One region of the Bradyrhizobium denitrificans genome, then DNA from elsewhere that is predicted to be linked to it. Evidence: riboswitches for the same ligand, from Rfam matches in the RefSeq annotation. Region 1 holds a riboswitch; the other holds the start of a gene.
The links. A riboswitch is a leader RNA that binds a small molecule or an ion and turns the genes downstream of it on or off. The one in region 1 is predicted to bind S-adenosylmethionine.

Region 1 (3,446 bases):
CGTAACGAACCGAGGTGGGTATGACTCAGCGCTCCCGCCTCACTCCTGCTGCGGAGTATGGGTCCCGGCCCAAGGCCGGGACGACGGCGAGGATGACGCGCGTGAGGTGGCCTACCTACCAGCGCGCAAACGATCCAGACCTACCGCCGCTCGCCTCTGCTCAGCAGAAACACGCCCTGCTCGCCGAACATGTTCCAGAACCACCAGGGCATCGCGACGCGCAACGGACGGCCATAACTATCAAGAGCCACGGCGCGCTCCATCTTGACGCCGATCTCGTCGCACAGCTGGACGAAGTCCTTGATGGTGCAGAAATGGATGTTGGGCGTGTCGTACCAGGTGAAGGGCAGATTGTCGGTGCGCGGCATGTGGCCGCCGACGAGCAATTGCAGGCGCAGCCGCCAGAAGCCGAAATTCGGGAACGTGACGATGGCGCGGCGGCCGATGCGCAGCAGGTTCTCGAGCACGGCCTTGGGCCGGCGCGTCGCCTGCAGCGTCTGCGACAGGATCACATAGTCGAAGGCATCGTCGGGATAGTCGACGAGATCGGTATCGGCGTCGCCCTGCACCACCGCGAGCCCCTTGGCGACGCAGTGATTGACGCCCTCGCGCGACAGCTCGATGCCGCGGCCGTCAATGCCCCGACTCTCCAGGAGCTGCAGCAGGTCGCCGTCGCCGCAGCCGATGTCGAGCACCTTGGAGCCGCGCTCGACCATGCCGGCGACCAGGAGATGATCGGGCCGATAGGCCAGCACCTCGCCGCCGGAAAAGCCGTTCAGCGGCAACACACCCTGCAGGCTCATGGGTCAGCCTCCGTTCGCGACCTTGAGGCCGCGCGCCTTGCCAGCGGAATCGAGGAACGCGCTGGCGATGTCGAAGAACTCGGGGACATCGAGCAGGAACGCGTCGTGGCCCTTGTCGGTCTCGATCTCAGCGAACGAGACCCGCGCGCTGGACGCGTTGAGCGCATGCACCAGCGCCCGCGATTCCGAGGTCGGGAACAGCCAGTCACTGGTGAAGGACACCACGCAGAAGCGGGTCTTGATGCCGCGGAACGCCGCCGCCAGCACGCCGTCATGGTCCGCGGCGATGTCGAAATAGTCCATCGCGCGCGTCAGATAGAGATAGGAATTGGCGTCGAAGCGCTCGACGAAGGACGAGCCCTGGTAACGCAGATAGCTCTCGACCTGGAAATCGGCGTCGAACGAGAAGGTCGGCAGTTCGCGATCCTGCATGCGGCGGCCGAACTTGCGATGCAGCGCGGCGTCCGAGAGATAAGTGATGTGCGCGGCCATCCGCGCCACCGCAAGCCCGCGATGCGGATGGACGCCCTTGTCGCCGTAGCGGCCATGATCCCAGTCGGGATCGGCCATCACGGCCTGGCGGCCGAGCTCGTGGAAGGCGATGTTCTGCGCCGAGTGCCGCGTCGCGCAGGCGATCGCCAAGGTGGCGAATACGCGCTGCGGATAGGCCACCGTCCATTGCAGCGCCTGCATGCCGCCCATCGAGCCGCCGACCACGGCGAACAAGGTGTCGATGCCGAGATGATCGATCAGCATCGCCTGTGCCCGCACCATGTCGGGGATGGTGATGATCGGGAAGTCGAGGCCCCAGACCTTGCCGGTCGCGGGATTGAGCGAGGCCGGCCCGGTCGAGCCCATGCAGCCGCCGATCACGTTGGAGCAGACGATGAAATAGCGGCTGGGGTCGAGCGGCCGCCCCTTGCCGACCAGCGTCTCCCACCATCCGGGCTTGCCGGTGACCGGATGCCGGTTGGCGACGTGCTGATCGCCGGTCAGCGCGTGGCAGATCAGGACCGCGTTGGACTTGTCGGCATTGAGTTCGCCATAGGTCTGGTAGGCAATCTGGAACGGCGACAGGTCGACGCCGCAATCGAGCTTGAGCGGCTTGTCGGCGCCGAACTGCGCGACCAGCGAGCTCGGATGGTCGACCTCGTGCGAGCGCTCCTCGGGCGCGATCGTGCGCAGCGAGGATGTGGATTTCGGCGTCAGGCCTGTCATGTCTTTCACCCCGGCCATCCGGCCAGGGCTCCCGAACCACGTGACATATCAGGCCATGAAAAACCCGGCCTGAACTGGGGTTCGGCCGGGATCGATAACGTCCCCGGCCTGTTTAGCGAATTGTTTAACGTGGCTGCAAGCCGGCCGGCTCAAATGACCACGGAACGAGCAGAAACTAGTCCCGCGGGCGCTCCTCGTCAAGGCAAGCAGGGGTTGACCGCCGATCGGGCACTCCACGGCTGCAATCCAGCCAAGCCTAGGCCGCACAAGGTAAACTTGCTGTTGCGTAGGCCCGGCGCATCGGACAGAACGGCATCCATTCCCAGCGGCCGCGCGTTCCCCCGTGGCCCACGAAGAGTGACCGCGACCATGTCGAACCCGCCGCCCGCCCCGCCCTCGCTTGCCGATCTGCGCAAGGAGATCGACGCGATCGACGAGCAGGTCCATCAGTTGCTGATGAACCGGGCCGACATCATCGACCGGCTGATCAAGGTCAAGAAGACGCAGGAGGTCGGGTCGGCGTTCCGCCCGGCCCGTGAGGCCGACATGATGCGCCGCCTGGTGCAGCGCCATCGCGGCATCCTGCCGCTCGACACCGTCGAGGGCATCTGGCGCGTGATCGTGTCGACCTTCACCTATGTCCAGGCGCCGTTCTCGGTGCATGCCGACGTCTCGGTCGGCGAATCCGCGATGCGCGATTCGGCCCGGTTCCATTTCGGCTTCGTGGTCCCGTATGTGGCGCATTTCAGCGCGCAGGCTGCCGTCGAAGCGGTGGCGCGCTCGAAAGGCGATCTCGCGCTGGTGTCGACGAGTTCGGGCCATACGCCGTGGTGGATCACGCTGGAGCCCGCCGGCGCGCCGAAGATCATCGCGCGGATGCCCTTCATCGAGCGCGCCGACCATCCGGCGGCACTGCCGGTGTTCGCGGTGTCGCGGGTTGCCGACGACGCGCTGGTCTTGGAGGTCGAGACCTGGAGCATCCGCGTCTCCGGCTGGAATGCGCAGGTGTCGCGCGCCTTGTCGCCGCTCGCCGACGTCATTGCGGTGCCCGATACCGCCTTCGACAGCGCCGCGCTGCTGGTGTCGATCGAGGCGCCGTCCAACCTGGACAGCATCAAGGCGGCCCTGATCGCGGCGGGCGCCTCGGTACGCTCGGCGGCCCTCGTCGGCGGCCATGCCAAACGCTATACGGTTCCGAGCTGAGACGCGCTGCGCCAGTGATCATCGTCCGGAGTTCATGATGTCCCGCCCCGTGCCGAATCCCGGCATTCTCGACATTGCGCCCTATACGCCGGGCAAGAGCCCGATCCCCGAGCCGGGCCGCAAGGTGTTCAAGCTGTCAGCCAACGAGACGCCGTTCGGCCCTTCGCCGAAAGCGATCGAGGCGTTCAAGAGCGCCGCCGGCCATCTTGAAGATTATCCCGA
Region 2 (3,446 bases), on a different contig from region 1:
GGTCGCGTGGAAGCTGCAAGGGTCTGAACTCTACAGCGTCTGGACCGTCGACCCGCTCGGCAATCTCGTCAGCAAGCCGTTCGAGAAAGTGGCCGGCACGAGCGCCGAGCTCGAGACGGCGGAGCTGGCCTTCCATCAGGATCTCAACCATGATGGTATCATCGGCGTGCCACTGAACCTCAATGCAGCCGTGGTCTGGTCGACCGGCTGGCGGGACAATGCGCCCGCAAGCTATGACGGCCATAGCCTGACATTGAGCGCCTCGGCGAGCTATGATGGGCTGCACACGCTGGACCGCTTCCACTTCGCTGGCGACGGCAAGGGTGGAGCCACGATCAGCGTGGCGGGCGCAGGCACGGCGTCGGCCATCGCAAGCGTCGGCGATCCGTTGGTGCGATTCGACGCCGGGCATGATGCGTTCGTCTTCGCCTCGCATTTCGGGGATATCCGCATCACCGACTTCGATCCGGCGCGCAATACGATCGCATTCAGCCCGGGCCTGTTCGCAAGCCAGCAGGCTCTGCTGGCCGCGATCCATGACGATGGCCACGGCAACGCCGTGATTGCGGACGCGGCGCACGACACGTTGACGCTCGATCACGTTTCGGTCGCGGCGCTGCTGGCACATCAGTCGCAGCTGCATATCGTCTGAGGCAGAGAGCCGACAGCACAGCCCGGCGTCAATGGCGCCGGGCGTGCTCTTGACCAAGAGGACGATCTTCAGCTGCGGAAATGCTTGGAGAGCTTGAGCCCCTGGGCCTGGTAGTTCGAGCCGATGCGACTGCCATACATCGCATCCGGGCGCGCCAGCATCTTCTCATAGACGAGACGGCCGACGATCTGGCCGTGCTCGAGAATGAACGGCACCTCGCGCGAGCGCACCTCGAGCACGGCGCGCGCGCCCTGCCCGCCCGCACCGGCATAGCCGAAGCCGGGGTCGAAGAAGCCGGCATAATGCACGCGAAACTCGCCCACCAGCGGATCGAACGGCACCATTTCCGCGGCGTAGTCCGGCGGCACCTGGACGGCCTCTTTGGAGGCCAGGATGTAGAACTCGCCGGGATCGAGTATCAGGCTGCCATCGGGCCGCGCCCTGATCGGCTCCCAGAACTCCTCGACCGCATAGCCGCCACGGCGGTCGACATCGACCACGCCGGTATGACGCTTGGCGCGATAGCCGACATAGCCATTGGCATTGGCGCCCGACAGATCGACCGACAGCGCCACGCCGCCGGCGAGATCGGCATCATCGCGATCGACCAGCCGCTCGGCCCGATGCAGCGCGTTCAGCTCCGCCTCCGTCAGCACCGCGTCGCGGTAGCGGAAGCGGACCTGGGACAGGCGGGAGCCTTCGCGCAACAAGACGGGAAACGTCTTGGGACTGATCTCGGCATAAAGCGGGCCATGATAGCCGGCGCCGATCATGTCGAAGCGGCGGGTGCCGTCGGCGATCACGCGGGTGAACACGTCGAGGCGGCCGGTCGAGCTCTTCGGATTGGCCGCAGCCACGATATCCTTGGGCAGCGCCAGGCTCTCCAGCAGCGGCACGATGTAGACGCAGTTGGTCTCCAGCACCGCGCCATCCGCGAGCGCGAACTCATGCAGCTTCAGCTCGTCGATGCGTTCGGCCACCGTCGATCCCGGCCCCGGCAAAAAGCTCGCGCGCACCCGGTAGGCGACGTCGCCGAGCCGCAGGTCCAGGCTCGCCGGCTGGATCTGGCTCTCGACGAAATCATATTCCGGGATGATCAGGCCGGCCTCGGTCATCGCCACGATCATGCGATCGGGCAGGATGCCATGGGCGTCGGGAGGGAGCGAAAACGGCAAGACCTGATCCTTTGCAGGCGCCGGAACGGCGGCTTATCGAGCCTATATAGGGTCTTTTTACCGGTTATCCGATGGCTGGCTTGACGGAAAGGTCGGTTACGACTAAGAGCAGCACTTATCCCGTGGTGATTTGAGCCGGCCGGCTTGCAGCCACGTTAAATAAGTCGCTAAACAGGCCGGGGACGAATGTGATCCCGGCCGTGAGGAGTTATCCCAGGCCGGTTTTTTTGTGCCCGTCGCCGGAGGCGGCGGTCACGATGGAGGTCACATGTCGAAGTCCCCCGCGAAGGCGCCCGCGTCGTTCGCCCAATATCGCCCCGAAACCCGGCTGGTGCATTCCGGCAGCTTGCGTTCCGAATTCGGCGAGACCGCCGAGGCGCTCTACCTGACGCAAGGTTTCGTCTACGCCACCGCCGAGGAATGCGAGGCGCGCTTCAAGGGCGAGGATCCCGGCTTCATCTATTCGCGCTTTTCCAACCCGACCACGGCGATGTTCGAGCGCCGCATGATCGAGCTCGAAGGCGCCGAGGCCTGCCGTTCCGCGGCCACCGGCATGGCTGCAGTGACCACCGCGATCCTGGCCCCGCTGCGCGCCGGCGACCACGTCGTTGCCGCGAAGGCGCTGTTCGGCTCCTGCCGCTACGTCGTCGAGGACCTGCTGCCGCGCTACGGCATCGAGTCGACGCTGGTCGACGGGCTCGATCTCGACCAGTGGCAGAAGGCGGTCCGGCCGAACACGAAATCGTTCTTCCTGGAGAGCCCGACCAATCCGACGCTCGACGTGATGGACATTCCGGCGATCGCCGAGATCGCGCATGCCCACGGCGCGCGGCTGATCGTCGACAATGTGTTCGCAACGCCGATCTGGCAGAGCCCGCTCGCGCTCGGCGCCGATGTCGTCGTGTACTCCGCGACCAAGCATATCGACGGCCAGGGCCGCTGCCTGGGCGGCGTGATCCTGTCGTCGGAGGCCTTCATCGCCGAGCACATCCACAATTTCATGCGCCAGACCGGCCCGTCGATCTCGCCCTTTAACGCCTGGGTGCTGCTCAAGGGCCTGGAGACGCTGGCCGTCCGCGTTCGCGCGCAGACCGAGAACGCGGCGAAGGTTGCGGATTTTCTCGCGACGCATCCGAAGATCTCGCGGCTGATCTATCCGGGCCGCGAGGACCATCCGCAGGCCGCGACCGTCAGGAAGCAGATGCGCGCCGGCTCGACCCTGGTCGGCTTCGAGGTCAAGGGCGGCAAGGCCGGCGCGTTCCGCACGCTCAACGGCCTCAAGCTCGCGCGCATCTCCAACAATCTCGGCGACTCCAAGACGCTGGTCACGCATCCCGCGACGACGACGCATCAGCGGCTGTCGCCGGAGGCGCGCGCCGAACTCGGCATCAGCGAAGGCTTCATCCGCTTCTCCGCAGGCCTCGAACATGCAGACGATCTGATCGCGGATCTCGACGCTGCCCTGGGGGCGGCGTAGCGAATGGCGAATAGGGAGTAGCGAAGAGCAGGATAGGACCTCTTCCCTATTCGCTACTCGCGATTCCCTATTCGCCGCTCATCACATCGGCCGGTAGGTCGGCACATTGGCCGGGGCGTTGACGCCGAGCTTGACCTGACCG

Region 2: linked by a shared signal. The riboswitch ahead of HL671_RS00820 (O-succinylhomoserine sulfhydrylase) and the one ahead of metX (homoserine O-acetyltransferase MetX) in region 1 are both predicted to bind S-adenosylmethionine.

What each region holds. Positions count from the first base shown of each region.
Region 1 covers NZ_JABFDP010000031.1:11,320-14,765, forward strand. The annotation lists gene metW (methionine biosynthesis protein MetW) at 141-803, opposite strand; gene metX (homoserine O-acetyltransferase MetX) at 807-2,021, opposite strand; SAM riboswitch at 2,113-2,192, opposite strand; gene HL671_RS29710 (chorismate mutase) at 2,391-3,224, shown strand; gene hisC (histidinol-phosphate transaminase) at 3,262-3,446, shown strand, end outside.
Region 2 covers NZ_JABFDP010000001.1:204,344-207,789, reverse strand. The annotation lists gene HL671_RS00830 (S8 family serine peptidase) at 1-652, shown strand, start outside; gene HL671_RS00825 (2'-deoxycytidine 5'-triphosphate deaminase) at 721-1,827, opposite strand; SAM riboswitch at 1,940-2,019, shown strand; gene HL671_RS00820 (O-succinylhomoserine sulfhydrylase) at 2,096-3,304, shown strand; gene HL671_RS00815 (GDSL-type esterase/lipase family protein) at 3,386-3,446, opposite strand, start outside.